DNA from 3 places in the Nonomuraea sp. NPDC003754 genome. Region 1 is predicted to be linked to each of the others. Evidence: riboswitches for the same ligand, from Rfam matches in the RefSeq annotation. Region 1 holds a riboswitch; each other region holds the start of a gene.
What was found. Region 1 has a riboswitch for cobalamin ahead of ACWEVS_RS01790 (CbtB domain-containing protein). Riboswitches for the same ligand answer to the same signal wherever they lie in the genome.

Region 1 (9,935 bases):
GCCGCCCGCAGCAGTTCGGCGTGCTCGGCGTACCCGAAGGTGAACGCCGCTCCCCCGGCCGTCGCCACCACCGGCCGGCGCCCACCCCCTGAGCTCACCGCCGGCCCCTCGGGCCGGGTCTCCTCGGTGGCCGCCTCCCGGAGGGCCGCGGCCGGGCTCCACGGCCGCGCGCGCAGCGCGGGAGCCGTGCGCGCCAGCCGTACCAGCGCCTCCAGGTCGCACGAGCGGGCCACCAGCGCGCCCAGCCGCTCCACGGCGGCCACCGCCTCGCTCTCCCGCTCGGCGGCCGGGATCAGGCCCAGGTGGCGCGAGGGCGTCGAGACCGCGTCGTCCCGCCTGATCGCGCCGAGCACCGGCACCCCCGCCGCCGCCAGCGCCGACCTGCACAGCTCCTCGTGGCGGTCGGAGCCCACCCGGTTGAGGACCACCCCGCCCACCCGCACCCGCGGGTCGAACGTGGCGAACCCGTGCACCACCGCGGCGACCGACCTGCTCTGCCGCGCCGCGTCCACGACGAGCACGACGGGGGCCTCCAGCAGCCTGGCGACGTGCGCGGTCGAGGCGACGTCGGTGTCCGCCCTGCCGTCGAACAGGCCCATGACGCCCTCGACCACGGCGACGTCCGCGCCGGACGCGCCGTGCAGGAACAGCGGCGCCACCAGGTCCTCGCTGGTCAGCCACGGGTCCAGGTTGCGTCCGGGCCGTCCCGTCGCCAGCGCGTGGTAGCCGGGGTCGATGTAGTCGGGGCCGACCTTGTGCGGCGAGACGCGCAGCCCGCGCGCCCGCAGCGCCGCCATGAGTCCCGTCGCCACGGTCGTCTTGCCGCTCCCCGAGGCGGGCGCGGCGATCACCAGGCGCGGGACTACCACTCGATGCCCTTCTGGCCCTTCTGGCCGGCGTCCATGGGGTGCTTGACCTTGCCCATCTCCGTCACCAGATCGGCGGCGGCCAGCAGCTTCTCCGGCGCGTCCCTGCCGGTGATCACGACATGCTGGCTCCCCGTACGGCCGGCGAGCGTCTCCACCACGTCGTCCAGGTCGAGCCAGCCCCACTTGAGCGGGTAGGTGAACTCGTCGAGCACGTAGAACCGGTAGGTCTCCGCCGCCAGGTCGCGCTTGATCTGCTCCCAGCCCTCGCGGGCGTCGGCGGCGTGGTCCTCCTCCGTGCCGGGGCGCTGGATCCACGACCAGCCCTCACCCATCTTGTGCCAGCTCACCGGCCCGCCCTCGGCCGAGTCGCCCAGGACGCGCAGCGCCCGCTCCTCGCCGATACGCCACTTGGCCGACTTCACGAACTGGAACACGCCGATCGGCCAGCCCTGGTTCCACGCCCGCAACGCCATCCCGAACGCGGCCGTCGACTTGCCCTTGCCGGGGCCGGTGTGCACGATCAGCAGCGGCCGGTTCCTGCGCTGCCTGGTGGTGAGGCCGTCGTCGGGGACGACCTCGGGCTTGCCCTGCGGCATCTCAGCCCGCCTTTCTGTAGTCGCGGATGAGGTCGTCCATCCCGTCGAGCGGGATGAGGCGGGCGCGCAGCCTGGTCGCCAGGCGTCCGGCCAGGCCGAGCCGTACGGGGCCGGACTCGCAGTCGACGACCACGCTCGCCGTACCGTTGAGCAGGGCGGCCGCGCGGTCCACGTCGCCGCCGGCGGTGGCGCGGCCGTCGGTCACCACCACCAGCAGCGGCCTGCGGTCCGGGTCGCGCATGCGCTCCACGCGCAGCACGTCGGCGGCGCGGGCCAGGCCCGCCGCCAGCGGGGTGCGCCCGCCGGTCGGCAGCGCGCGCAGCCGTGCCGCGCCCGCCTCCACCGACGAGGTCGGCGGCAACGCCACCTCGGCGGCGTTCCCCCTGAACGTCACCATGCCGACCTTGTCGCGCCGCTGGTAGGCGTCGAGCAGGAGGCTGAGCACGGCCGTCTTCACGGCGGTCATCCGCTTGCGCGCGGCCATCGAACCGCTGGCGTCGACGACGAACAGCACCAGGTTGCCCTCCCTGCCCTCCTTCACCGCCTCGCGCAGGTCCCCTGCACGGATGAGCAGGCCGGGCGCGGTGCGCCCGCGCTCCTTCTGGTACGGCGCGGCGGCGACGAGTGTCGCGGTGAGGTGCACCGAGCGCAGGTGCCCCTCGGGGACCCGGGAGCCGGTGGTACGGCCGTGCGGGGTGCGGGCCCGCGACCGCCTGCCGGACGCGCCGTCGCCGAGGCCCTCCACCGTCAGCCACGGCACCCGGTACGGCGCCGCCACCCCGGCCACCTGGACCAGGCCCTCCCCGTCCACGGACGCGTCCTGGCCGGTGGGGGCGCTGTCGCGGTCGTGCTGCGGGGTCCGGGCGGCGCCGTTTCCGCTCGCCGCGTCGCCAGCCTCTCGCCCGTCCTTGCCGTGTCCGTCCTGGTTCTGCCGGTTCTCGGCGCGGGCGGCCGGGGCGTCGGACGGCGGTCGACCGCCGTCCTCCGTGCCGCCCCCGCCCGAGGGGCCGTCGGGGCCGTAGGACCCGTCGGGGCCTTCGGGGGCGGTGTCGGGGTCTGAGCCGGTGTCAGGGTCGGGGTCGGGGTCGTCGTCGGGGCGCTCGTCCTGCGAGGTCCTGGCCAGCAGCTCCTCCAGGAGCCGCTCGTCCAGCCCCGGCGCGTCGAACGGGTCGCGGCGCCGCCGGTGCGGCAGCGACAGCCGGGCCGCCACCCGCACGTCCTCGGTCGTCACCACCCGCGAGCCCCGCCAGGCGGCATGCGCGACTGCGGCGTTCGCCGTGACGAGGTCGGCGCGCAGGCCGTCCACCTCGAAGGCCGCGCACACCTCCGCGATCTGCCGCAACCGCGCGTCCGGCAGCTCCACCGCCGCCAGACGTTCCCTGGCCGCCGCGATGCCGGCCGCCAGCTCCGCCTCCTGGGCCGTCCAGCGTGCCGCGAAGCCCTGCGGATCCGCGTCGTGCGCCATGCGCCGCCGTACGACCTCGGCCCGTTCCGACGGGTCCCGCGACGCCCGCACCTCCACCGTCAGCCCGAACCGGTCCAGCAGCTGGGGCCGCAGCTCGCCCTCCTCCGGGTTCATGGTGCCGACCAGCAGGAACCTGGCCGCGTGCCGTACCGAGACGGCCTCGCGCTCGACGTAGCAGGTGCCGAGCGCGGCCGCGTCCAGCAGCAGGTCCACGAGGTGGTCGTGGAGCAGGTTGACCTCGTCCACGTACAGCACGCCCCTGTGCGCGGCGGCCAGCAGCCCGGGCTCGAACGCCTTCACGCCCTCCGTCAGCGCCCGCTCCAGGTCGAGCGACCCCACCAGACGGTCCTCCGAGGCGCCCACCGGCAGCTCCACCAGCGCGGCCGCCCTGGTGACCACCTGCTCGCCCGGCTCGTGCGGCCCGTCGGGACACGTGGGGTCGGGCGCGACGGGGTCGCACGCGAACCTGCAGGCGGCCAGCACGTCCACCGGCGGCAACTGCGCGGCCAGCGCCCTGACGATCGTGGACTTCGCGGTGCCCTTCTCCCCCCTGACGAGCACGCCGCCGACGCGGGGGGAGACGGCGTTGAGCACCAGCGCCAGCTTGAGATCGTCCAGACCGACGACGGCGCTGAAGGGATAGGTGGCGGTCACGGTGTGGCCTTCCGGTTGACGTACCCGATCCGCCAGCCCTCGCGGGAGGCGGACACCTGCGTGAGAGAAAGAGGGGCGATGTCGAATCGCGCGGCGACGAGAGGGCCGACGCCGAGCGCATGTCCCAGCACCGCCCGCACCACCGCCACGTCGCACACGACCACCCACCCCCGCCCGCCCGAACCCGGGCCCGACCGCCCCGAGGTGCCGGGTTCCGGTGAGGGGGCGTCGGGGCGGGCGAGCTCGCCTGGTGGGGTCTCGCGAAGGGACTCCACCCAGCGGACCACCCTGTCCGCCGCTTCGACGTGCGACTCCCCACCGCGCGGCGCGGCGCCGGGGTCGGCGAGCCACCGGGCGAAGGACTCCGGGTCGGCCTTCACGACCTCCTCGTACGGCAGGCCGCGCCAGCTCCCGTAATCCGGTTCGGCCAGCTCGGGCACGACCACGGGCGCCAACCCGAGCGCCACGGCCGTCTCCCGAGCCGCCCGCCCCGGAGCGACGAACGCCGTTCCACCCTCCCCGAACACCCCGGAACCCGGTGTTCCAGGAGATGACGGTGCCGGAGATGACGGTGTTCCGGGGTGAAGGACGGAGGCCAGGGTTCGGCTCAGGCGCTGGGCCGTTTCGAGGCTCGCCGCGTCGGCGCGTTCCTCCCCCGTAGGGAAGCGCGCGCCACGCATGCCCGGTGTCGAGGCATGCCGTACGAACAGCACCCTGGTCAGCTGACCCGCGCCTTCGCCCGTTCGCCCGCCACCGCGAACAACACCCCGAAGGCCACCCAGAACACCACCTGGGTGCCGAGGGAGGCCAGCCGGAAGTCCCACAGCAGCGAGGCGGGGAAGCCGGGCGGCACCTCGTCGACGCGCGGCAGGAGCACCCACGCGGCGATCACGGGAATCAGGAAGGTCACCCCGCCCACCAGGCCCTTCGCCCAGACGCCGGGCACGGTGACCCTGCGGGTGGCGGCGACGGCGATCGCGATGGAGGCGAGGCCGACGAGGACCGTCACGACGTAGAGCAGCGTTCTGGCGTTGATGGTTTCGGGGTCGCCGACAGCGGGTGGGTTGGCGGGATATTTCAGGAAGGGGACCAGGGTGATGGCACCGAACGCGCACGCTGCCGTCACGATCGCCAGGCCAGGCTCCGACCTGGGGCCGACCCTGCCGCGCAGTGCGGCGAAGACGAGGGCGAAGATGCCGCCGACGGCCAGGCCGTACAGGCCGGTGGCCAGGAAGAGGCCGACCTTCTGTACCGGCCTGCTGACCACGGCCTCCTCGCCGTGGCTGTGGCCGGCCGAAGCGCCGTCGTCGTGACTGTGCGCCTCCTCGCCGCCGCCTGCCGGGGCCGACGGCCGAGCCGCGTCCCCCGGGGCCGACGGCTGAGCCGCACCATCCGTCGAGGCTGACGGCTGAGCCGCATTAGCCGGAGCGGACGGCTGAGCCGCGCTGTCCGCCGGGGCGGACGGCTGAGCGGCGCCGTCGGAATAGTGGGAGGACGGGGTGTCGCCGCCGTCAACCGATACGGCGGCTGCCGCCTCCTCCAGGGCGATCGCGGCGTCGACGCGCGGCTCCCCCACGAAGAAGGCGAACACGCCCGCGACGAGTCCGGCCAGGAGCCCGACGAGCAGGCCCCTGACCACCAGGGACTTGACCATGACGCTGCCTCAGTGGCAGGGCACGCCGAGCAGGTGACGCCCGTCGTGCATGAGCTCGTGCAGGAGCGTGCCGGTCTGCGAGATCGCGCCGTTGTCCATGAGGACGAGGTACGCGAGCAGCATCAGAACGGGCACGGCCAGCAGCCAGCGCGTGAGACGGTGAAGCGGAATTGCGGTTACGGACGTGGACAGACCACTCATGTGAAGCCTCCTCAGGGATGACGCGTCCCGCTGGTTGAGGTCGCGACGGTCAGGTGACCTGGCTCCCGGGGCTGTGGGCCCCGGATACAGTGGCGCGTCCGCACCGGCATCTCACCGGATTTCCCCTGATTCGCCGCGAAATCTACCGGAACGTATCCCTTTCTCCGGGTCTCGTCAACATCACCCGATCCTGTTCGGGCCCTTTCTGAGATGTAGATGCCCACGTCCGGGGTTTCCGGCGCGCCACGAAGGACTGTCCCGGCGCAGGCGGGGCACGGACTGTCCGCTTCCAGGAAACGCCGGGATCAGCGTTCCCGGGGAGAGCGGGCGCGGGCTATGACAACGTTGCCATTGATCTTGATAGGACCTAGTGTGACGGCGACCGCCCCCTAGAACGCCGAGGGAGACCCCGTGCCCGTTCGCCTGTTGACCGCCGAGTCGACCGACCTCTTCGTCGGGAGGGAGGCGCAGCCGTACCAGGTCCTCCGGGTCACCGCCGAGCAGGGTGAGCACGACGCCGACTTGGAGGTGCGCGGCGACGGCGTGGCGGGACGCGCGGTCGTGCCCGCCGGCGAGGGGACCGTCGTGGTGGAGGTCCCGCTGGAGGTGAACGCCGAGCCGGGGACCGTCCTGCCGTGTGTGGTCACCTCGGCCGGCGACGAGCTCGCCGCCCAGGTGACCGTGGAGGAGCCGGGCTGGACGATGCACATGGTGTCGCACTTCCACTACGACCCCGTCTGGTGGAACACGCAGGCCGCCTACACCAGCCCGTGGGAGCTGCTGTCGGGTGACGCGACCACCAGGCCGCTGTGGGAGCGCAACGCGTTCGCCCTGGTGGAGGCGCATCTGGCGCTCGCGGCACGCGACCCCGACTACAAGTTCGTGCTGGCCGAGATCGACTACCTGAAGCCGTTCTTCGACACCCACCCCGAGCGCAGGGCCGACCTGCGCCGCCTGATGGCCGAGGGCAGGGTGGAGCTGATGGGCGGCACCTACAACGAGCCCAACACCAACCTGACCGGCGCCGAGACCACGATCCGCAACATCGTGTACGGCATCGGCTACCAGCGCGACATCCTCGGCGGCGAGCCCCGTACGGCATGGCAGCTCGACGCCTTCGGCCACGACCCGCAGTTCCCCGGCTACCTCGCCGCCGCCGGGCTGACCGGCAGCGCGTGGGCGCGCGGCCCCTTCCACCAGTGGGGCCCGATCAGCAAGAACTTCAAGCAGGCCAAGAACGACGCCACGCTGATGCAGTTCCCGAGCGAGTTCGAGTGGATCTCGCCCTCGGGGCTCGGTGTCGTGACGCACTACATGCCCGCGCACTACTCGGCGGGCTGGTGGATGGACTCCTCGGCGACGCTGGAGGAGGCGATGGCGGCGGTTCACGAGCTGTTCGCGAGCCTGAAGCCGGTGGCCGCCACCAGGAACGTGCTGCTGCCCGTCGGCACCGACTACACCCCGCCGAACAAGTGGGTGACGGAGATCCACCGGGAGTGGGCGGCGCGGTACGTGTGGCCGAGGTTCGTCTGCGCGGTGCCGCGCGACTTCTTCGCCGCGGTCAGGGCGGAGACCAGCACGTTCAGCCCGCAGACGCGCGACATGAACCCTGTCTACACCGGCAAGGACGTCTCCTACATCGACACCAAGCAGGCCCAGCGCGCCGCCGAGGTGGCCGCGCTCGACGCCGAGCGGCTGGCCGCCTTCGCGTCGCTGCTGGGTCTGGGCCGCTACCCGCACACGGCGCTGGACAAGGTGTGGCGGCAGCTGGCCTACGGCGCCCACCACGACGCGATCACCGGCTCCGAGTCCGACCAGGTCTACATCGACCTGCTCACCGGCTGGCGGGAGGCCTACGACCTGGCGGCCGACGCCCGCGACCGCGCGCTCGACGCGCTGCTGGGCCGGGTGGCCGTGGACGGCCGCTCGGTCGTCGTCACCAACACGCTCTCCTTCGCCCGTGACGGCCTGGTCAGGGTACGGCTGGAGCCCGGGCTGCGGGTGGACGCCCCCTCCGTCGTCGAGGACGGCACGCACGTCTTCCTCGCCGAGGACGTGCCCGCGCTCGGCTGGCGGTCCTACCCGGTGGTCGAGGGCGAGGCGGACGGCTGGCGGCCCGTCGAGGGCCACACCGTCGAGAGCAACCGCTGGCGTGTCACCGCCGACCCGACCCAGGGCGGCGGCCTGACCTCCGTCACCCGTGACGGCCGCGAACTGCTCACCGGTCTGGCCAACGAGCTGCGGCTCTACGAGGAGTACCCGCAGCACCCGGACATGGGCGAGGGCCCGTGGCACCTCATGCCGACGGGCGCGACCACCGCCTCGGGCGCGACCACCGCGACCGTGCGGGCGGAGACCAGCCCGCACGGCTCCCGCCTGGTCGTCTCAGGAGAGGTCGGCGACCTGACCTACGAGCAGGTCGTCACGCTGAGGGACGAGCGGGTCGAGTTCACCACCCGCGTCCTCGACCACACGGGCGCCGACCGGCTGCTCAGGGTTCGCTTCCCGGCTCAGGTGCGCGGCGCGCTGCCGGTCTCGGACGTGGCGGGCGCGGTCGTCGGGCGCGGTTTCGCCCTGCCCGACGTGGACAGCGCCGAGCACCCGTGGACGCTGGACAACCCGGCCAACACCTGGTTCGGCCTGTCGTCGACCGCCCGCGTCGACCTCGGGCCCGCCGGTGCCCGCGCCATCGGCGTGGCGGAGATCGTCGTGTCCTCCCAGGAGGCGGCGGCCACCGCCCGTGACCTGGTGGTGGCGCTGGCCAGGGTGGGCGTGACGGCGACCGTCTCGTCGGCCTCGGGCTCCAGGTACGGCTGGCTGGACGTCGACTCCAACCTGCCCGACGTGCGCATCGTCCTGGGCGGCCCCGACACCAACCCGCTGGCCGCCGAGCTGCTGTCGCGCAGCGACCCGGCCTTCCTCGACGCGCTCAAGTCGGGCGAGCGGCGCGTGTGGGTGCCGGCCGAGAAGCCGCTGGCCGAGGTGTGGCAGCCGAGCGCCGACCTGCGCGACGTGCGGGCCCTGCCCGCGCTGATCGTGGCCGACCCCGCCGACACGCTGCTGGACGGCGCGGTCGTCCACGCGTCGTGCCCGCTGGGGCGCGAGGAGCTGGAGGACAGGACGGTCGCGCTGCTCGCCTACGGCCTGCCGGGCTTCGCCGTCGACCCCTCGGGCGCGCTGCACCTGTCGTTGATGCGGTCGTGCACGGGCTGGCCGTCCGGCGTGTGGCTGGATCCGCCGCGCCGTACGACGCCTGACGGGTCGGGCTTCCAGCTGCAGCACTGGACGCACGAGTTCTCCTACGCGCTGGCGGCCGGTGACGGCGACTGGCGCGCGCTCGGCCTGCCCGCGGCGGGACAGGAGTTCATCACGCCGCTGCTGCCGCGCGTCCTGGACGCGCAGGGCGGCGACCTGCCGTCGCCGCACTCGCTGCTGCGCGTGGACCCGCCGCGCGAGGTGCTGTTCAGCACGGTCAAGGCCACCGGCAACCCGCACGCGCACGGCCTGTCCGGGGCCGGGGCCGGGGACGGGAACGGGGACGGGGACGGGGACGGGGTGACGATCAGGCTTGTCGAGTCGACCGGCCTGGGCGCGACCGCCGCCCTGCACTCGCCGGTGCTCCCGCTCGACGCGCTGGTCCCCTCCGACCTGCTCGAAACCCCCGACCGGCCGACCCCGTCCGGAGAGAGCCACGCCACGCCCGACCGGCCGACCTCGTCTGGGGCAGGCCACGCCGCTTCCGACCGGTCGGCCGGCTCCGGGCCCGTCGCGCCGCTCGAGCTGTCCGGCGCCGAGGTGGCCACGTTCGTCGTCCCTGCGGTGCTCGACCAGGCGGGCGCGGAGCTCGGTGCGACGGCTGAGCCGGCGCAGCCGGTCTACAGCCGGTACTGGCTGCACAACAAGGGCCCGGCGCCGCTCGGCTACCTGCCCGTGAGCCTGGCCGTCTCCCCCGGCCTGGTCACCCCCGAGGGCCCGTTCGAGGTGGACGTCGTCGTCTCCTCCCACCTGGTGGACGCGGCCCACGAGGGCGTCGTGACCCTGGACCTGCCCGGCGGCTGGACGGCCGAGCCGTCCCGGCGGGTCTTCCGCCTGGAGCCCGGCGGTCATGCCCGCTTCCCCTTCACCGTCACGCCGGCGCAGGGCTCCGGCCTCCACTTCGTGACCGCCCGCACCCGGGTGGGCGAGCAGGTGATCGAGGACGCCGTCACCGTCGCCCTCGGCCCGGTCCCCGAGCTGCCCGCGCCGGTCGAGTCGGTGCCCGAGGACGGGGTCGCGGCGCGGGGCACCACGGCCGCCGACGGCAGGCCGACCGGGTTGACGGTCCGCGCCGTCACCGGCTCGCTGTCGCTGCGTCCCGGCGACCGGGCGGCCCTGACCGTGCGGCTGGCCAACACGACCGCGGGGACCATCCGCGGCGAGGCCCAGCTCGCCTCCCCGTGGGGCACGTGGGAGTTGCTGCCCGAGGTCGTCCAGGGCTTCGAGGTGGCTCCCGGCGA
Region 2 (9,935 bases), on a different contig from region 1:
CGCAGCGTCTCGGTGGGCAGCCCGGTCAGCAGCGCGGCCCGCTGCAGGGTCGGCGCGTCCTGATCGGCGGCGGCGTCACTGGTGGCGGTGTCACCCGCGGCAGAGTCACCCGCGGCAGAGTCACCGGAGGAGGAGTCACCGGCGGCGGCGTCACCGGCGGCTGCGTCACGGGTGGCGGTGGGGGAGCGGGCGCCGGGGTGTGCGGGCGGGTGCGCGGGGGCGATGCGCATGGGGCGCGCGTCGTCGCCGCGCGGGTCGCCCGTGTGGTCATGCCCCTCCTGCGGGACGGCCTCCGCGTCCACCAGGTGCATCGGCCCGTAACCGCCCGACACGCTGGGCCGCCCGTCGTGGGAGTCCCAGCGCGACTCGAGGTAGGAGACCCCGAGCAGCACGCTCTCCGGCACGCCGTACTCCTTGGCCGCGGCCCGGAAATCCTCCTGCGCCCCTCCTGGGGCGAGCGCGACGAGAAGTGCGGCGGCCCAGAAGAGCATGAGAACCCCCTGCGATGCGGGACCAGTCAATTACGTAGCGTAAAGGGCATGTGGCTCGTGTTTTCGAGGGGTATGGCGATCTCTGCGCGCGTTGTCAGCGCCTACGGGGCTTGCGGGCATCCCGCCCTTCGGCGTGTCGTATCCGATCGAGCGAATTCCTGCCCGATTTCGGGCAGGATGTTGGCGTGTCGTGTGATCCATGCGTAGTGTCCTGCCCTGTGCATCCCTACGAGGACCTCATCGCGCACCTGACCAGGACGAGCCAGCTCGACCCCGGTGAGGCGGCGCGCGTGGTGGCCGACGTGGTGGCCTACTTCTCCGAGCCGGTCGAGGAGTTCGTACGGCGCCGCCACGGCGAGCTGAAGTCTCGCGGCCTCACCAACGACGAGATCTTCCCGAGGATCGCGGCGGAACTACCCGTGCGGCGCGTGGCGGCTCCCGAGCTGTCGCTGCGCCAGCTGCGCAGGATCGTCTACGGATAGGAAGGTTGGCCCATGTGCGGAATCGTCGCCTATGTCGGCAGCAAGGATGCCGCGCCCATCCTGCTGGAGGGGCTTCAGCGCCTGGAGTACCGCGGCTACGACTCGGCAGGGGTGGTGGTCTCGAACAAGGGCCTCAAGCTGCGTAAGGTCAAGGGACGCGTGGCCGACCTGGCCAAGGCCGTACCCGCCAGGTTCAAGGGCGCGCTCGGCATCGGGCACACCCGCTGGGCCACCCACGGCGTGCCGAGCGACGAGAACGCCCACCCCCACCTGTCGTCCGACGAGCGCATCGCGGTCGTCCACAACGGCATCATCGAGAACGCCGACGAGCTGCGCGCCAGGCTCGTCGCCGAGGGCGTGACCTTCGCCTCCGAGACCGACACCGAGGTGCTCGCGCACCTGATCGCCCGTACGGTGACCGAGACCGACACGCTCGAGGCGGCGGTCAGGAAGGCGCTCAAGAGCATCGTCGGCACCTACGGCATCGCGGTCGTCGACGCCGAGCGGCCCAAGGAGATCGTGGTCGCCCGCAACGGCAGCCCGATCGTCCTGGGCCTCGGCGAGAAGGAGATGTTCGCCGCCTCCGACGTGGCCGCCCTCGTCCGCTACACCCGCCAGGTCGTCCACCTCGAGGACGGCGAGCTGGCCGTCCTGACCGCCGACGGCTTCCACACCTTCGCCAGCGGAGGGCGCGAGACCGCCAAGGAGCCGCTGACCGTCGACTGGGACGCGGGCCACTACGACACCGGCGGCTACGAGCACTACCTGCTCAAGGAGATCTCCGAGCAGCCCGAGTCGATCGCCAGGACCCTGCGCGGCCGCCTCGACGAGCGCTTCCACATCGCCCACCTCGGCGGCCTCAACATGGACGCCCGCGAGACCCGTTCCTTCCGCCGCGTGAAGATCATCGGCTGCGGAAGCGCCTACTACTCCGGCCAGATCGGCGCGCAGCTCATCGAGGAGCTGGCCCGCATCCCCGCGGACGCCGAGCCCGCCAGCGAGTTCCGCTACCGCAACCCGGTCGTCGACCCCGACACCCTCTACGTCGCCATCAGCCAGTCCGGCGAGACCTACGACACGCTGGCGGCCGTCCAGGAGCTCAAGCGCAAGGGCGGGCGGGTCATCGGCATCGTCAACGCCGTGGGCAGCGCGATCGCCAGGGAGGTGGACGGCGGCATCTACCTGCACGCGGGCCCCGAAGTGTCGGTGGCCTCCACCAAGGCCTTCACCTCGACCGCGGTCGCCTTCGCCCTGCTGGCCCTGCACTTCGGCCGGGTGCACGACCTGTCGCCGGCCGACGGCCGCCGCATCGTCGAGGGGCTGCGCGAGCTGCCCGCGCAGATCGAGAAGATCCTCCAGCAGGGCGACCGCATCGCCGAGCTGGCCAGGAAGTACGCGGGGCACCCGAGCATGATGTTCGTCGGCAGGGTGCGCGGCTACCCGGTGGCCCGCGAGGGCGCGCAGAAGCTCAAGGAGATCTCCTACATCCACGCCGAGGCCTACCCGGCCAGCGAGCTGAAGCACGGGCCGCTCGCGCTGATCGGCCCCGAGCTGCCGACGGTGGCGATCGTGCCCGACGACGAGCTGCTCGACAAGAACCTCACCACGCTCGGCGAGATCAGGGCGCGCGGCGGGCGGGTGCTCATGGTCGGCCATCGCGAGCCCGAGGCCAAGCTGGCCGACGACGTGATCGTGATCCCGAAGAACGAGATCGAGCTCGACCCGATCCTGCTCACCATCCCGCTGCAGATGCTGGCCTACCACGCGGCGGTCGCCCTGGAGCGCGACGTCGACAAGCCGCGCAACCTGGCCAAGAGCGTCACGGTCGAGTAGCGGAGCGGCCGTGCGGGCGGAGCGGCCGTGCGGCCGTGCGGGGCCGGGCGCCCGCGCAGCCGCACGGCCTGCACCCCGGCACGGCCTGCACCCCGGCACGGCCTGCACCCCGGCACGGCTCGCCCCCCGGACGGCCCGCCCCCCGGACGGCCTGCCGCTTTCACGGCAGCAGCAGGCCCCAGTAGAGGGCCCAGGGGATCATCACGGCGCCCGCCGTGACGAGCAGGCCGAGCCGTACCCGCTCCGCGCGCCGCTCGACCGCGCGCCAGGCGCGGGCGGTCAGGACGGTGGTGACGGCGACGGTCACCGTCAGCGCCTGCAACGCCAGCCAGAGCACGGGCCGTCCCGCCAGCACGGGGCCGGGCTGGGCCAGCTTGCCACCGGTCATGATCAGGTAGGTCAGGTACGCGAAGCCGCCGAGCACCACGACCAGACCGGAGGCCGCCAGCACCCTCGGCGCCGCCCCGGCTCCCCTCGCGCCGGATCCGCCCGCCCCGGCCCACCGCGCCCCGGCCCACCGCGCCCCGGCTTCGTTCGCGCCGGATTCCTCCGCCCCGGATCTTCCGGTGCCGGAGGCCGCCGCCCCTGGACGCCCTGTGTCGGAGGCCGCCGCGCCCGGACGCCCTGTGTCGGAGGCTGCCGCGCCCGGACGCCCTGTGCCGGAGGCGGCCGCGCCTGGACGCCCTGCGCCGGAGGCCCCTTCGCGGGATCCCCGTGCGCCCGAAGCCGTGGCCAGGCCCCTGATCCGGCGGGCGGCCGCGGTGAGCGGGTAGCCGAGGAAGGCGGTCAGGAACAGCAGCAGCGCCGCGGTCTGCACGGGCGCCGACTCCCACCAGGCGGGCGGCGGCACCGCGACGGTCGCCGAGGCCTGGTGCGCCCGGGGGGCGTCGGGCGGCGGGCTCGTCCGCGGCGCCCGGCCCGTGGCGACGTCCGACACCCAGGAGCCGACCTGGTCGGCGTAGCCGGGGGCCAGTTCGGGCAGCCGGGTGACGCCGCCGTCGGGGGTCAGGTGGGCGGCGTGCTCGGCGCCGGGGAACAGCCGGAGCGTCACGTGCTCGTTGCCGCCCTCGGCCAGGGCCCGCGCCATCAGCGGCGGGCTCTCCCGCGGCGGGGTGAGCAGGTCGTGGGTGCCCCAGATGGCGAGGACCGGCTGGCGGACAGCGCGCAGCACCGACAGCGGGTCGTGCCACGGCTCGGGGAACAGCCCGCCCGCGGAGATCGCCCGGTACAGCGTGGGGATCGCCCTGCCGGGCAGGGCCCCGGACACGCCCGCCTTGCGCAGGCCCGCCATGACCGCCCACGACTGCTGGCGCAGCGGCTCGAGGGAGTTGGCGCCGACCAGCACGACGAACGCCACGTCCCGGGAGCGGGAGGCGGCCAGCGGCACCACCCATCCGCCCTCGCTGAGCCCCCAGAGCCCGACCTTGCCCGGGTCCACCCCGGTCTGCCGGCGCAGCGCCGCCACCGCGCCGAGCGCGTCGTCGGCCAGTTGCGAGTAGGAGCGCCGGAAGGTCGAGTAGCCCGCCGCCCGCTTGTCGTAGACCAGCACCGCCATGCCGCGCCTGGCGAACTCCACGGCCTCGGTCATGAGCTTGGTCCTGGGCGTGCCGGCGCCGGCCCCGTGCACGAGCACCATCCCCGGCAGCGCGCCGCGCCGGTTCCTGGGGGCCAGGACCGTGCCGTGCAGGGTGAGCCCGCTGCCGGCGAAGCTCACCTCCGTCGCCGCCAGATCGCCGGGCACGGGTACGGCGGGCGGGGCCGGGGGCGCGGCCGAGGGCGCGGCCTGAGCCGCCCCGGCCAGGCCGAGTGCCGCTAAGAGCGCCAGCAGCGCCGGAACCACTGTCTTCACGAATCGCGTCATATTGCCGAAGATAGTCTGCAGAGAACTCTCGGCAAAGAGATGTCTGCAGAAATCCTTCTGGAGTACTAGGGTGATCGTCATGAAGGATGACGAGCCCTGGGTTCTGGACGATCCAGGCAAGCTGAAGGCCCTGGCCCATCCCATGCGCCGCGCCATGCTGCGCCACCTCGGCCTGCACGGCCCGGCCACGTCCACGACGCTCGGCTCGCTGCTCGACGCCAAGACCGGGACGACCAGCTACCACCTGCGCCAGCTGGAGAAGTACGGATTCATCGAGGAGATCCCCGAGCGGTCCACCGGGCGCGAGCGGTGGTGGCGCAGGGCGGAGACGGGCGACATCAGGCTGCCGCTGCCCGCCCAGCTCGCCCCCGAGGACCGCCCGGTCCTCGCCGAGTTCCACCGGATCGGGCTGGAGGAGGACAAGCGGATCCTCCTGGAGCAGCTGCCTGCCGCCTACCAGGCCGACCCCGCCTGGGTGAAGGTGTCGCGCGCGCTCGGCCGGATGCGGCTGGACGAGCTGGAGGACTTCTTCGAGGAGTACATCCTGCTGCTGAAGAAGTACAGCCGGCGGGCCGCCGACGCCCCGCCCGAGGCCAGGCCCCTCCACATCCGGCTGCTCGCCGTTCCCGCCGACCTGCCCGCCACCCCCGAGGTGTGACGCAAGGTGATCATCCAATAACATCCTGTACAAGGGTTGGGGGCGACGGGGAGGGGCGCGCATGCGCCGTCGGGAGTTCGTGGCAGCGTTCGTGCCGGGGACGGTGGCCGCGCTGGCGTGCCTGGCCGGGTGCGGCGCCACGGTCCCCCGGCAGGGAGCCAGCTTCACCGTCGTGCCGGGCGGAGAGGCGTGGATCCCCGTCGCGAAGGTCCTGGCGGGCCAGTTCAGATACAGCGGCGTCGCCGACGGCGGGACCTCGCTGACCGTGACGGGCCTGCCCGCTCTCGCGACCGCCCTGCGCAACGGCTCCAAGGCGGCCGGCACCCCGCTGGCCAGGCTGGTGGGCGACGTCGAGGTGCTGGTCGTGCCCGCCGCCTCGCTGCTGCGCGGCTTCGACGACTTCGCCGGGCGGCTGCTCGCCGACCCGGGCGCCACGGTGCTGGCGGGCCGGCCCCAGGGCGGCACCGACCACCTGCTGTTCGGGCTGGTCGCGCGCGGGCTCGGCGCCGACGCCAGGGTGCTCGACTACGCCGGCTATCCCACCACGCACGACGCGGCCGCGGCGCTGCTCGTGGGCCGGGCCGCCGTCGCCGCCGGGCCGCTCGGCGACTGGCGCAAGCGCATCGACAAGGGCCAGGTGAGGGTGCTGGCCGTCTCCTCCGCCGAACCGGTCGACGGCATCGAGGCGCCGACGCTGCTGGAGTCGGGCGTGCGGGTCGACTTCGCCGACTGGTGCGGGGTGCTCGGGCCGGGGGAGATGACCGAGCGCGAGCACGCCCAGGCGGTCGCGATCCTCGAGGAGATCACCGGGTCCCGGCAGTGGGCGGATGCGTGCCGTACGAGAGGGTGGAAGCCGATTCCCCTCAGCGGCGGCGACTTCGGCGTGTGGCTCGGGTCGGAGACCGAGCGGACCCGTGAGGTGCTCAAGGACCTCGGCCTCATCGACATGTTGGGGTAGTTGCGCCCGCGGCCACTAGATGTAGGATCCTGCTCGTCGCTGGTTCGCCCGATCAGGGCGGAGCAAAAAGGGAAGCCGGTGCGAATCCGGCGCTGCCCCGCAGCGGTGAGCGGGAACGACCGCCGTCACGACGCACTGGGCCCATGGCCTGGGAAGCGACGGCCAGTAGGAAGCTGACGAACGCCCGCGAGTCCGAAGACCTGCCAGCGGTGTGACCTGTCCATGGCCTCGAGGGAGGGCCGGGGGGCCTCGCGGCATGCCCGCGCGCTCTCGCCTGCCCTCACGAGGCCGAGCTCGCGAGGAGAGAGCGTGACGCAGACCGTAGAGGTGGATCGCCGGCTGGCCATCGAGGAGGCCGCCGCCAGGGTGATCGCCGATCCGGAGAACTCCAGGGTGGCCGCCAGGCTGCTGGCCGAGGAGATCGCCGACGAGGCCGCCGCGCACGGCGTGCGGACCTTCTCCGAGTCGATCGCGGCCACCCACGCCGCCGGCCTGCTCCAGGACGGGCTGGCCGCCTTCGTGACCGCCCACGCCGCCGCCCTCGACGCGCTGGTGGACGAGAGCGCCGACGACAGGTTCGAGTACTTCGGGCTGCGCACCGTCTACGACCGCTACCTGCTGCGCCACCCCGACACGCGCGGCGTGCTCGAGCGCCCGCAGCACTTCCTGCTGCGCGTGGCGTGCGGCCTTTCCGCCTCGGTCGCCGAGGCCGCCGAACTGTACGCCCTGATGTCCACGCTGTCCTACCTGCCGAGCTCGCCCACCCTGTTCAACTCGGGTTCGCGCCGCGCGCAGCTGTCGTCCTGCTTCCTGCTCGACTCGCCGCGCGACGACCTCGAGGGCATCTACGAGCGCTACGGCCAGGTCGCCAGGCTCTCGAAGTACGCCGGGGGCATCGGCATCGCCTGGACCAGGGTCCGCTCCCGGGGCTCGCTCATCCGCGGCACGAACGGCCACTCCAACGGCATCGTCCCCTGGCTGCGCACGCTCGACTCCAGTGTCGCCGCCGTCAACCAGGGCGGCCGCCGCAAGGGCGCGGCCTGCGTCTACCTGGAGACCTGGCACGCCGACATCGAGGAGTTCCTCGAACTGCGCGACAACACCGGTGAGGAGGCCCGCCGCACCCACAACCTCAACCTCGCCAACTGGGTGCCGGACGAGTTCATGCGCCGCGTCGAGGCGGACCAGGTGTGGTCGCTGTTCGACCCCAAGGAGGTGCCGCACCTCACCGACCTGTACGGCGAGGCGTTCGACGACGCCTACCGGGCCGCGGAGGCGGCCGGCCTGCACACCCGCCAGATCCCGGCCCGCACCCTCTACGGCCGGATGATGCGCACGCTCGCGCAGACCGGCAACGGCTGGATGACCTTCAAGGACGCCGCCAACCGCGCCTCCAACCAGACCGCGCGCCCGGAGAACGTCATCCACCTGTCCAACCTCTGCACCGAGATCCTCGAGGTCACCAGCGACGGCGAGACCGCCGTCTGCAACCTCGGCTCGATCAACCTGGCCGCGCACCTGGCCGGCGGCTCGATGGACTGGGCCCGGCTGCGGGCCACCGTGCGGACCGCGGTGCGCTTCCTGGACAAGACGATCGACCTGGGCTTCTACCCGACGCCGGAGGCCGAGACCGCCAACCTGCGGTGGCGGCCGATCGGGCTCGGCGTGATGGGTCTGGCCGACGTGTTCTTCTCGCTGCGCCTGCCGTTCGACTCGGCCGAGGCGCTGGCGCTGTCCACGCGCATCGCCGAGGAGATCGCGCTGGCCGCCTACGACACCTCCGCCGACCTGGCCGTCGAGCGCGGGCGCCACCCCTCCTACGGCGACACGAGGGCGGCCCAGGGGGTGCTGCACCCCGACCACTTCGGCGCCGGCGACTCGCCCGCGTGGACGGCCCTGCGCGCCAAGATCGACCGGACCGGCCTGCGCAACTCCCTCATGATCGCCATCGCGCCCACCGCAACGATCGCCTCGATCGCCGGATGCTACGAGTGCATCGAGCCCCAGGTGTCGAACGTCTTCAAGCGCGAGACCCTGTCCGGCGAGTTCCTGCAGGTCAACCGGTATCTGGTCGCCGACCTGCAGCGGCTCGGGCGGTGGACGCAGGAGATGCGCGACGCGATCAAGCGGGCCGACGGGTCGGTGCAGGACATCCCCGGGATCCCGGCCGAGCTCAAGACGCTGTACCGGACCGCGTGGGAGCTGCCGCAGAAGGCGCTCATCGACCTGGCGGCGGCGCGGACGCCGTACATCGACCAGTCGCAGTCGCTGAACCTGTTCATGGCCACGCCGACGATCGGGAAGCTGTCGTCGATGTACGCCTACGCCTGGAAGCAGGGGCTGAAGACCACCTACTACCTGCGCTCGCGCCCGGCGACGAGGATCGCCCAGACGACCGTGCAGGCGACCGCTCAGCCCGCCCCAGAGCCCGCCTTCACGGTGAGCGAGGCTGTCGCCTGCTCGCTGGAGAACCCCGAGATCTGCGAAGCCTGCCAGTAGGCCCTCGCCCGCCGCGCCGACGACGACCCACCGCAAGGAGAACTACGTGCTGCTCGACCCCGGCATGGACCTGACGCTGCGCCCGATGCGCTACCCCGACTTCTACGAGCGCTACCGGGCGGCCATCCGCAACACCTGGACGGTCGAGGAGGTGGACCTGCACAGCGACCTGGCCGACCTGGCCAGGATGACGCCCCAGGAACGCCATCTCATCAACCGGCTGGTCGCCTTCTTCGCCACCGGCGACTCGATCGTCGCCAACAACCTCGTGCTCAACCTCTACCAGCACGTCAACGCCCCCGAGGCCCGCCTGTACCTGTCCAGGCAGCTGTTCGAGGAGGCGGTGCACGTGCAGTTCTACCTGACGCTGCTCGACACCTATCTGCCCGACCCGGACGAGCGCGTCAAGGCCTTCGCCGCCGTCGACAACATCCCCTCCATCCGCGACAAGGCCGAGTTCTGCTTCCGCTGGATCGACTCCCTGGCCGACCTGCGGCGGCTGGAGACCAGGGCGGACCGCCGGGCCTTCCTGCTCAACCTGATCTGCTTCGCCGCCTGCATCGAGGGCCTGTTCTTCTACGGCGCCTTCGCCTACGTCTACTGGTTCCGCTCCCGCGGCCTGCTCGGCGGCCTGGCCACCGGCACCAACTGGGTCTTCCGTGACGAGTCGATGCACATGGAGTTCGCCTTCAGCGTCGTCGACACCGTGCGCGCCGAGGAGCCCGACCTGTTCGACGACAAGCTCGGCGAGCAGGTCACCAGGATGATCGAGGAGGCGGTGGCGGCCGAGCTGGCCTTCGCCCGTGACCTGTGCGGCGATGGCATGTCGGGAATGACCGTCGAGCAGATGCGCGAGTACCTTGAGTACGTGGCCGATCAGCGGCTGCGCCGTCTCGGCCTGCCCGTCAGGTACGGAACCGCCAACCCCTTCGCGTTCATGGAGCTGCAGGACGTGCAGGAGCTGGCGAACTTCTTCGAGCGCAGGGTGTCGGCATACCAGGTCGCGGTCGAGGGCAATGTGACCTTCGACGAGACATTCTGAGACATTAGGGGGCATGATCGTGGCGCCGGTGAACTGGCTCATCCTGATCGCATCCGTCCTCGGAGCGGTCGTCTGCGTCGAGCTGGTTCGCAGGCTCCTCCTGAGAGCCGC
Region 3 (9,935 bases), on a different contig from region 1:
CTGTGGGTCACTCCCGTGGGCCGCGAGCTGCGGATGGGCGACCGGCCCGGCGCGGGCGCGGTGTGCCTGTCCGGCGTGGGCCGCCTGGCGACGCTCCTGCCGCTGCTGCGCTTCGCCAGAAGCCTGCGGGTGTACGGCCCGGCCGGCGGCGCCGGCGGCGCGGCGTCGAGCGCCTGGGAGCTTGAACTGCCCGGCATGCGCTACACCCTCGCCCTGTCGCCGGAGCGCTGGCGCGGTTTCTCGGGGGAGGGCGCGGTGCTGGAGGACCTGTCGTCCGAGGAGGCCGAGGCCGACGCCGACGTGGTCGGCATGCTGCTCAACTTCGAGCCCGAGGTGGAGATCGGCCTGCTGGCCGACCGGGCGGGCCTGCCCACCGCCCGGGTCCGGGCCGCGCTCACCCAGCTGGGTACGGCGGGCCGCGTCGGCTACGACCTGTCCGACGCCGCGCACTTCCACCGCGAGCTGCCCTACGACAGGGAGCACGTGCAGAACCTCAATCCCCGCCTGGCCGCCGCGAAGGCGCTGGTGGCGGCCGCTGCCGTACGGATCGAGGGGGACACGGCGCGGGTGCGGACCGGCGGCGGGGTGCGCGAGGTGAGGGTGAGCGACGGCTCGTGCACCTGCCCGTGGTGGTGGGACCACCGCGGCTCGCGCGGACCGTGCAAGCACGTGCTGGCGGCCAGGATCGCCGCCCGCGCCGACGTGGCGGCCGTGCGATGAGCGTCTGGCAGGAGGTGCGTGACCTCGTCACCGAGCGCAAGACCGTGGCGCTCGCCGACCTGGTGACCACGCTGACCGAGGCCGAGCGGGCCGAGGCGGGCCGCCGGCTGCCGGGCTTCCTCAAGGAGTTGCGCGAGACCGCGACGCGGATGGCCAGGGAGAGCCGGCGGGGCGGGGGTGCCGAGGGCGACGCCGCCGAGGACGACGACCCCGAGTGGATGCGGCTGGAGGTGCGCTGGGCGGTGGCCGACGCGGTCAGCGCGTTCGGGCCGCCGCTTCTGGTCGCCGGCGCGGGCACGCTCTCCGCCCCCGCGGCCACGGCCGCCTGGCTGACCCGCCGTGACCTGGTGCCGGCCCCGGACCCGTGGCGTGAAGAGCCGGACGAGCTGGACGAGGTGTTCCGCGCGCTGGCCGCGCGCCCCGTCGCCTTCCAGGCCGATGTGGCCGCACGGCTGGCGGCGAAGATCCGCAGGCCGCGCGACCGCGTCGTCCCGCTGGCCCTCGGGGCGCTGCGGGCCTCGGGCGCCGAGCCGCCCGAGCACGACCCGCTCGTGGTCGCCTGGCTGTCGGCCCCTCCCGTGGACGACGACCCGCTGGTCGGCCCGCTGCTGCCGAGGATCTTCCACGCGGAGGGCGCCGGCCGGGCCCTCAGGGACGAACGGCCGAAGCCAGGACCCACCCGCTGGCTCGCCCTGTTCGGGCAGCTCCTGGCGGCGGGCACGGTGTCGCGCGAGGAGATCCTCGACGGCTGCGTGAGCCGGTTCCTGCGCGGCGGCGACGCCATCGACCTGCGCTTCTTCGTCCGCCTGCACGAGCTGGTCGACCCGCGGCCGCACGAGTCGGCCGGGCGGGCCCGCGACTATCTGCGGCTGCTGCCCGCCGCCCCCGGCACGGTCGCCGAGCTGGCGATGGCCCAGCTGCGCCGCACCGGACCCCACGACGCCGCCGACGTCGTCGACGCGGTCGACGCGCTGACCTTCCGTCCCGAGGCCAAGCTGGCCCGCGCCGGCCTGACCTGGCTGGAGGAGGAGGTACGGCAGGCGCCCGGGCGCGCCGCCGACCTGGCGCCCGCGCTCGTCACGGCGTTCTCCCACACCTCCTACGAGGTGCGGCGGCGCGCGGCCGCCCTCGCGGTCAAGCACGCCACCGCGTTCGGCCCGGCGGCTCCGCTGATCGCCGAGGCCGTCCCCGCCCTGCCCGCCGACCTCGGCGCGCAGGTGGCGGCGGTGTTCGGCGGCGACCTCGCGGCCGAGGAGGCGCCGGAGCCGTTCACCCCCGCGCCGCTGCCCGTCCTGCCGGGCCCCGGACGGTTCCCCGCGCCCGCGCTCGACGCGTGGCAGCGGTACCGGCGCGGATGGACGCAGGACGAGCGGTGGCTGGCCGCCTTCGTGGCGGCCGCGGGCGACCGTCCGGCCCTGCGCGCGAAGCTGAAGCGCGCCTTCGACGACGACCCCGCTCAGCTGGACGACCCCGCTCAGCTGTACGCCAAGGAGCGCTGGACAGAGACCGGCGACTGGATCGCCGCCCTGGTCAGGGAGGTGATCACGCCGGGCGCCGATCCGGGTGTGCCCGCCGCCGAGCCCGCCGACCGGTGGATGTCGACAGCGGGGCCGCACCCGCTGACCGGTCACGAACAGGAGCCCGACCCCGCGGCGGAGCTGCGCAGGCGGCAGCGGCTGCCCGACCCGGGGCGGGCCTCGCCGCCGCACCTGTTCCTGCTGCGCCGGCTGAGCGAGATCTACGTGGCCCTGCGGGAGGGAACGCTGCCGCCCGTCCTGCTGGCCACGCCCACCCTGATGACCGGGCACCTGGACCCCGCGACGCTGGTGGACCGGCTCGAGGCGTGCGCCGCCGCCGGTGTCGAGCCGCTGGCCGCCGACCTGGGACAGGCGCTGCTGCGGCTGCCGCGCGGAGCCCACCCCGCCGCCGCCGAGCGGGCCGCACGCGTGGGCTCGCGGGGAGCAGTCCAGGCCGCCGCCTGGCTGTCCGCGGGCGGCCCGCCCGACCCGGAGACCGGCGTGGCGTGGGCCTACGTCGAGGGCGGCACCCGCCATCTCTTCGAGGAGCGCACGCCCGAAGACGCCACGCAGGTCGAGCTGGTGTCGGTGCTCCGCGCCGAGCCGACCGGGCACGACCTGGTCGACGAGCTGCTGAGCGAGCCGTCGTCCTGGCACTGGGACGACCACAGCAACTCCATGGCCTGGTGGGCGGCGGTCCTGCCGTCGCACCGCGAGGTCGTCGCCGTCAACTACCTGCCCTACCTGCTGTACCGGTGGACCCGCCCCGGGATCCACCCGCCGCACCTGGCGATACTCGCCGACGCCGACGGCCCGGCCGGTGACGCCATCGCGGTCATGCTCGCCTACTTCCTCGCCAAGGGCGAACCGAAGGCGGTGCCGCTGCTGCTGCGGATGGCGGCCCGGGACAGCCTGCCCGCCGAGGCGGTCGGCCGCCAGCTCGCGTTCCTGATCCGCCGCGCCGGACACCCGATCCCTCCGGTGCTGGACTCCCTCGCCGGCGCCGCCCGCCGGGGCGCGCACGAGCAGGTCTGGGACATCCTCAGGGGGATGCTGCCGGTGCTGCTGCCGGGCCGGGGGGAGCGGCCGACCGCCGGCCACACCGCGGCGGTGGCGCTGGCCACCGACGTGGCGGCGTGGACCGGCGCCCGAGGCGAGATCCCGTGCGTGTCCGACCACGCGGACAGCGGGCGCGGCACCCGCTTCGCCTACGAGTGCGCCCGCCTGCGCGACCGGCTCCGCTGACCGCGGAGGGCCCGCCCGTAGGAGGGGTTCTCCCGGATGGGCTTCGCGCGGGCATTCCCACCCGGCGGCCGGGCGCAGGTCACCGGTCGCCGGTCCAGCGGTCGTGGTGGACGGCGGCGTCCAGCGGGCGGCGCCGTCGCCAGCCGTGCCGTTCCAGGTCAGGGACCTCCTCCAGGTGGGAGACGGGGCCCACGCACAGCCACGCGACCGGTCGCACCACGCCGGGGACGCCCAGCAGGTCCCGCAGGAAGGACTCGCGGTAGAACGACACCCAGCCGACGCCGAGCCCTTCGGCGGTGGCGGCCAGCCACAGGTTCTGGATGGCCAGGCACACCGAGTAGAGCCCGGCATCGGCGATGGCGTGGCGGCCGAGCACCGCGGGCCCGCCCCGGTCAGGGTCGTAGGTGATCACGACGGACAGCGTCGACTCGAGCACCCCGTCGATCTTGATCCGGGCGAACCGCCGGGCGGCCTCGCCGTCGAGGGTGGCCGCGAACGTGTCCCGCTCCTGCCGTACGTGATCGTGGAAGGCGGCGCGGACGGCGCGGTCGCGCACCAGGATGAAGTCCCACGGCTGGGACAGGCCGACGCTGGGCGCCGCGTGCGCGGCCGACAGCACGCGGTGCAGCACCTCGTCGGGCACCGGCGCGCCGGTGAACTCGCCGCGCACGTCGCGGCGGCGGTGGATGACGTCGTACAGCTGGCTGATCATGGGCAGGCTCCCGCTGACTCGCGCCCCCGTGGGGGCGGTGAACGCGAGGCCGGTCTTCGGACTCCCGGATCAGCGCCTGCCCGCCGGCCTTCCCAGCCCTGTCGGGCCAGTGACTGCGCTCGCGCGCGTGGGCGGAGGCTCCCCGGTAACCGCGGCGGGCCCGTGCCGGACTCTCACCGGCTTCCCGATTCTCCCCGCGAACGCGGGGCACCTCGCAACAGTTCGCCGGGCAGTACGGTAGCCGATCACTTCACCCGCCCGGCCGGCGAGGTCGGCCGGGACTCCGGCGCCCTGCCCGCGGTCGTGTCACCACGGCCGGTGCGGGCTCGTCCAGGCTTCCTCGCGCGAGAGGGGCGGACGCGTGCGCCGCGACGTCTGCCGTGCCTGGACGGTTGTCACCGCCGGGGGGACAGCCGCAGGACGACCCGGTCGGCGGACAGGGACAGCACCTGGACGCCGATGCCGTTGACCGATCCGGTGGTGCCCGCGCCCAGTCGCGCCTGCGAGCTGACGCCTGGACCGGTGCCCTTCACCTTCACCTGGTCGCCGGTGAAGGTGACGGCCAGCCTGGTGATGCCGAAGCGCGAGCTGACGCGGAAGGACACCGCCCGGCTGAGGGAGAGCCTGCACGCGCCGTCGTAGCAGGCGCGCAGGTCGGGCGCGGGGGAGAGGCCGGTGACCGGGGACGCGGCGGTCACCAGCACGGGGGCGGTCGAAAGGCGACGGGTGGCGGCGGGCAGGGGTGCGGTCGCGCCTGCGGTGATGGGGGGCGGAGGGGCGGTGGTGCCTGCGGTGAGGGTCGCGGCGAGAAGCGCGAGGGTGGCGACTGCGAGCGGCATGGTCCTCTCTTCCTACGGTGGGTCGGGTCGGCGGCCGTTCTCCCACCCTGGGTCAGGCGCCACGCTCCGTCCACCCGTTCGGCGCAGGAGGTGGTGCTCGAGGTCGGTTGTGCGGCGAAGAATCCGCTTTGGGAGGCGGCGGGTAAGCGTGGGATGATGGCCGGGCCATGTCAGCCACGATGCCGCTTCGAGCTCTGCGAGCCGCCGCCTTCGCCGCGGTCTCGGTCATGCTCGGCATCGCCGCCCATGCGTTCGCCGGCGGGTCGGTGTCGGCGCCGTCGGTGGTGGTGGCGCTGCTGGTGTCGTTCCTGCCGGCCCAGGCGCTGGCCGGGCGGGAGCGGTCGGCGGCCGTGATCGCCGTGACCCTGGCCGCCACGCAGCTGGTGCTGCACGTGCTGTTCGCCGGCGCCCATGCCGTCGAGCCGGTGGTCGCGGGGCACGCGCACGGCCAGTCCTGGCTGGTGCCGGGCCTCGGCATGCTGGTCATGCACGGATGGGCGATCGGGCTGACGGCGCTGTGGATGTCGCACGGCGAGGCGGCCCTGTGGGCGCTGCTGCGGCGGCTGGCCGTACGGCTGCTCGTCGCGGTGCTGGCGTTCGTCGATCCGGCGGCCCGCACGGCCGTCCCCGCGCCGGCCGAGCGGCCGGCGATCCTGCGCTCCATCCTGCTCGGCCACGAGATGGGCCGGCGCGGCCCTCCTGGCGTCATGCGCACCGTTCCCGCCTGACCTCCCGTTCGAGGAGGCCGATGCGGGCCACCCCGGGAAAGGGGTGCTCCCCGGCGTCCCTGTCGTGACGGGCGCCGGGTCGACATCAGTGCCATGACACCAGTGCCGGCTCAGCCGGAAGAAGGGCTTTCCATGTTCTCGCGCGTCATCGTCGTTGTCGTCGGCGTGGCCAGCTTGGCCGCCTGTGGCGTCCAGGAGGCGGCCGACTCCGTTCCGAAGCAGGTCGCCGTGGCCTCACCCTCCGGGCCGTCCGGGCAGTCGGCTGCCGCTTCCGCGCTCACCATCACCGACCCGTGGATCAAGACCACGAAGAAGGGGATGACCGCCGCCTTCGGCACGCTCGTCAACAACTCCGGCACGGCCGTCGCCGTCGTGGCGGGCAGCAGCCCCCTGTCGCCGAAGGTGGAGCTGCACGAGGTGGTGGAGTCCGGCGGGAAGATGGTGATGCAGCCGAAGAAGGGCGGCTTCGTCATCCCCGCCAGGAGCTCCCACGTGCTGAAGCCCGGTGGCGACCACATCATGCTCATGGGGGTCACCGAGGAGGTGAAGCCGGGCGCGGAGGTTCCGTTCACGCTCGTCCTCGAGGGCGGCGGCACGTTCACCTTCACCGCCATGGGCAAGGACTTCGCCGGGGGCAAGGAGGACTACCAGCCCGGCATGGACATGAGTGGCGACCATGGCTGAGCTCGGGCTCGCGGTGAATCGCCGCCGGTTGCTGGCGGGCGGGGCCGTGGCGGCGGTGGCCGCCGTCGCCGGCTCCGTCCCCGCCGCGGGGGCGGGCACGGTCACGGCACCCCCGGTGGTCGCCGACGGCAGGGCGGTCGAGCCGTTCCACGGCCCGCACCAGGCGGGCGTGGCGACCGCGCCGCAGGCGCACGCCGTGTTCGTCGGGCTCGACCTGCGCAAGGGCATCGGCCGCGAGGAGGTGTCCAGGATGATGCGGCTGCTGACCGACGACGCCCGGCGGCTGACCCAGGGACGGCCCGCGCTCGCCGACACCGAGCCTGAGCTGGCGGCGCTGCCGTCCAGGCTGACCGTCACGTTCGGGTTCGGCCCCGGCCTGTTCGCCGCGGCCGGGCAGTCCGGGCGGCGGCCCGCGTCGGTGGCCCCGCTGCCCGCCTTCAAGATCGACAAGTTGGAGAAGCGCTGGAGCGGCGGGGACCTGCTCGTCCAGATCTGCGCCGACGATCCGCTCACCGTCGCCCACACGCTGCGGATGGTGGTCAAGGACGCCAGGGCGTTCGCGAAGGTGCGCTGGACCCAGCGCGGGTTCAGGCGGGCCGCGCACACGCAGCCGAGCGGGCTGACCCAGCGCAACGTCATGGGGCAGCTCGACGGGACGGTCAACCCGGTTCCCGGCACGCCGGAGTTCGAGCGGGCGGTCTGGATCCCGGCGGAGGGCGGCCGGCTGCAGGGCGGCACCACCCTGGTGCTGCGGCGGATCAGGGCCGAGATGGAGACGTGGGACGCCGCCGACACCGTGGCCAAGGAGTTCACGGTGGGCCGCCGCCTGGCCGACGGCGCCCCGCTGACCGGCGGGCGCGAGCACGACGCGCCCGACTACGCCAAGCTCACCCCCGCCGGATTCCCCGTCATTTCCGAGTACGCGCACATCCGCCGGGCCCACGTCGCCGACCCGAACCTGCGGATGCTGCGCCGGGTCTACAACTACGACGAGGGCGTCGCGGCCGACGGCCGCGCCGACACCGGGTTGCTGTTCGCCTCCTACCAGGCCGACATCGCCCGCCAGTTCGTGCCCGTGCAGGAACGGCTGGCCGAGGCGGACCTGCTGAACGAATGGACCACGCCGATCGGTTCGGCGGTTTTCGCCATACCGCCGGGCTGCGGCCCTGACGGCTGGATCGGAGAGGGGCTGCTGTCATGAGCAAGGGATCGGTTCGCAGGGGCCTCGTGCTGGTGGCCGCCTGCTGGTTGCTGGTGGTGCTCGGTGCCACGCCGGCGCTGGCGCACGACCGGCTCAAGAGCAGCTCGCCGGCCAGGAACGCCACGGTGGCGTCCGTGGAGGAGATCGAGCTGGAGTTCACCTCCTCGGTACGGCTGCCCGCGATCGTGCTGCACGACGGTGACGGCTCGGCCGTCACCCTCAGGAAGCCGAAGGTGGATGACAAGATCGTCACCGTGGCGGTGCCGGAGCCGCTGCCTGCCGGGCGGTACGTCATCGGGTGGCGCGTGGTCTCCACCGACGGGCACCCGATCGAGGGGGAGATCCCGTTCTCGGTGAAGGGCGGCCCCTCCGCCACCCCGACGCCGACCGCCTCGGCCGCACCGTCCTCCTCGGGGGACCCCGCGACCGCCGCATCGGCGGAAGCCACGCCCGCCGTCTCGGGAGAGGCCACGCCGGGATCGTCGGCGGAAGCCGCGCCGGATTCCTCGGCGGTGCCCGCGCCCGCGGTGACCGGGTCCTCGCCGGGGGCGCCGGACGCGGTGGCCGCCACCCCGGCCGCGAATCCGGCAGCCGATGGCGTGCCGGTGTGGTTGTGGGCGACGGCCGGCGTCCTGGCGGTGGCCGGCGGCGCCCTGCTGCTGCTCAGGCGCCGCCGGGAGGAGCCCGACGAGGAGGAGTGACCCTGGCGGACGCTTCAGGTGGGGATCGGCGGGTTGTGCCTGGAGTACCCGCCGAACTCCCAGCGCAGCGGCGAGGCCGCCGTCACCTCCACCACGCCGTCCACCTCGAAACGGACCGTGCGCTCGGCGCCCCATTCGACGTGCGCCCGCCCCGTGACGTGCAGGGCGTCGCCGGTGTCCCAGTCGGGGAACAGCAGGCCGCAGGCAGGGTCGAGCTCCAGGTTGCCCAGCGTCATGTACATCGAGTTGCCCACGTAGTCGGGCCAGGCCAGGTGCCGTTCGTCCAGCACCGTGACGAATCCGGGGTTGCCGCCGCGATGCGAGGCGTCGGCGCCGAGACCTTCGGCGTGGGTGGCCACGAAGAAGGTGTCCGCCTCGGAGATCCACTCCTGCTGCCGCCCGCTGAGCGTGTTCGAGGTACGGGCGGCGGGGGAGGTGACGGCCGGTCCTGGGATGATCGTTCTGGCCTGGATGTACTTGGGGCAGTTGCTGTAGACCTGTTCGGTGTGCACGAGCAGGCCGGCGCCGGCCGCGTGCGCGGTGCCGTTGACCCGCATCCTGCGCCGGGTGGCGGGTTCGATGGCGATCATGCCGATCTCGTGTTCGCTGGCGAACGCCCCGGCCAGCGGGTCGCCGGGCCCCGGCAGGGCGCCCACCATGATGCGCCGCTCGTCCAGCGCCTGGGCGAAGCCTTCAGGGCCGGTCAGCGCGCCGGCCCACATCCGGCCGTGGGTGTCGGCGGCGGCGACGACGAGCAGGCGCTGCCGGCTCAGGAAGTCGGCGGCCACCTCGGGGATCTCCGGCCGGGCCCGGGCCGATCCCCACGTCCCCGCACTGGGCACTCCCGCCCGGCGCTGGACGGCGGCCTCTCCGGGGTGCTCCATGGCCTAGAAGAACCCGCACGTGGGGGCGGAGCCGCTGGGGGCCCGCCGGTCGCCCGCGGCGTCGGGGGCGTAGATCTCCAGGCGGATGCCGTCGGGGTCCTCGAAGAACAGGCCGCCGGAGGAGGCGCCCTCGCGGTGCGGAACGATGCCGCCGTGGTGGATGGTCGCGCCGATCTCGCGCAGCACCGCCTCGGCCTGCTGGACCTCGTGCAGGTTCCCGACCTGGAACGACAGATGGTGCAGCCCGGGCTGCGCGGTGGGGAAGCGGCCCTCGCTCTGCCGCCACAGGGTGAGCCTCAGGGTGCCGTCCTGGGCGAGGAAGGCGAACTCCTTGCCGTCCTGGTCGGACCTGCCGCTCACCTCGAAGCCGAAGACACGCTGGTAGAAGTCGGCCGAGCGGTCGAGGTCGGTGACGTTGAGGCCGATGTGGCCGGTCTGGAAGGTGGACATCGAGAACTCCTCCGTCGATTCGATACCCACGAATATAACGGAGTTTGATGCGTTATCCCATTAGAAGTTTGTGGTGTGCGTCACTCACTCCGCCTTGTGGGCGCGGTAGTGGCGCGCGGCCCTGGCCCGGTTGCCGCAGGCCGTCGAGCACCATTCCTGGCGCGGGTGCTCCTTGACGAAATACAGCACGCACCGAGGAGCGGGGCAGGTGCGCAGCTCCGCGACCTCGGGACCGGCCAGGAACCGCAGGGCGG

Region 2: another riboswitch for cobalamin. It lies ahead of ACWEVS_RS40695 (ribonucleoside-diphosphate reductase subunit alpha); the one in region 1 lies ahead of ACWEVS_RS01790 (CbtB domain-containing protein).
Region 3: another riboswitch for cobalamin. It lies ahead of bluB (5,6-dimethylbenzimidazole synthase); the one in region 1 lies ahead of ACWEVS_RS01790 (CbtB domain-containing protein).

What each region holds. Positions count from the first base shown of each region.
Region 1 is NZ_JBSGJX010000001.1:391,607-401,541, forward strand. It holds gene ACWEVS_RS01765 (cobyrinate a,c-diamide synthase) at 1-854, opposite strand, end outside; gene cobO (cob(I)yrinic acid a,c-diamide adenosyltransferase) at 863-1,465, opposite strand; gene ACWEVS_RS01775 (VWA domain-containing protein) at 1,467-3,584, opposite strand; gene ACWEVS_RS01780 (histidine phosphatase family protein) at 3,581-4,264, opposite strand; gene ACWEVS_RS01785 (CbtA family protein) at 4,303-5,238, opposite strand; gene ACWEVS_RS01790 (CbtB domain-containing protein) at 5,248-5,373, opposite strand; cobalamin riboswitch at 5,471-5,600, opposite strand; gene ACWEVS_RS01795 (glycoside hydrolase family 38 N-terminal domain-containing protein) at 5,851-9,935, shown strand, end outside.
Region 2 is NZ_JBSGJX010000054.1:23,656-33,590, reverse strand. It holds gene ACWEVS_RS40725 (N-acetylmuramoyl-L-alanine amidase) at 1-491, opposite strand, end outside; gene ACWEVS_RS40720 (hypothetical protein) at 710-973, shown strand; gene glmS (glutamine--fructose-6-phosphate transaminase (isomerizing)) at 986-2,806, shown strand; gene ACWEVS_RS40710 (CocE/NonD family hydrolase) at 2,967-4,667, opposite strand; gene ACWEVS_RS40705 (ArsR/SmtB family transcription factor) at 4,747-5,325, shown strand; gene ACWEVS_RS40700 (tripartite tricarboxylate transporter substrate-binding protein) at 5,387-6,283, shown strand; cobalamin riboswitch at 6,307-6,505, shown strand; gene ACWEVS_RS40695 (ribonucleoside-diphosphate reductase subunit alpha) at 6,593-8,782, shown strand; gene ACWEVS_RS40690 (ribonucleotide-diphosphate reductase subunit beta) at 8,829-9,824, shown strand; gene ACWEVS_RS40685 (mechanosensitive ion channel family protein) at 9,838-9,935, shown strand, end outside.
Region 3 is NZ_JBSGJX010000020.1:4,776-14,710, forward strand. It holds gene ACWEVS_RS24260 (SWIM zinc finger family protein) at 1-720, shown strand, start outside; gene ACWEVS_RS24265 (hypothetical protein) at 717-3,482, shown strand; gene bluB (5,6-dimethylbenzimidazole synthase) at 3,562-4,194, opposite strand; cobalamin riboswitch at 4,225-4,419, opposite strand; gene ACWEVS_RS24275 (hypothetical protein) at 4,590-5,033, opposite strand; gene ACWEVS_RS24280 (MFS transporter) at 5,213-5,761, shown strand; gene ACWEVS_RS24285 (copper chaperone PCu(A)C) at 5,894-6,445, shown strand; gene ACWEVS_RS24290 (Dyp-type peroxidase) at 6,438-7,646, shown strand; gene ACWEVS_RS24295 (copper resistance protein CopC) at 7,643-8,347, shown strand; gene ACWEVS_RS24300 (pyridoxamine 5'-phosphate oxidase family protein) at 8,362-9,231, opposite strand; gene ACWEVS_RS24305 (VOC family protein) at 9,235-9,681, opposite strand; gene ACWEVS_RS24310 (CGNR zinc finger domain-containing protein) at 9,766-9,935, opposite strand, start outside.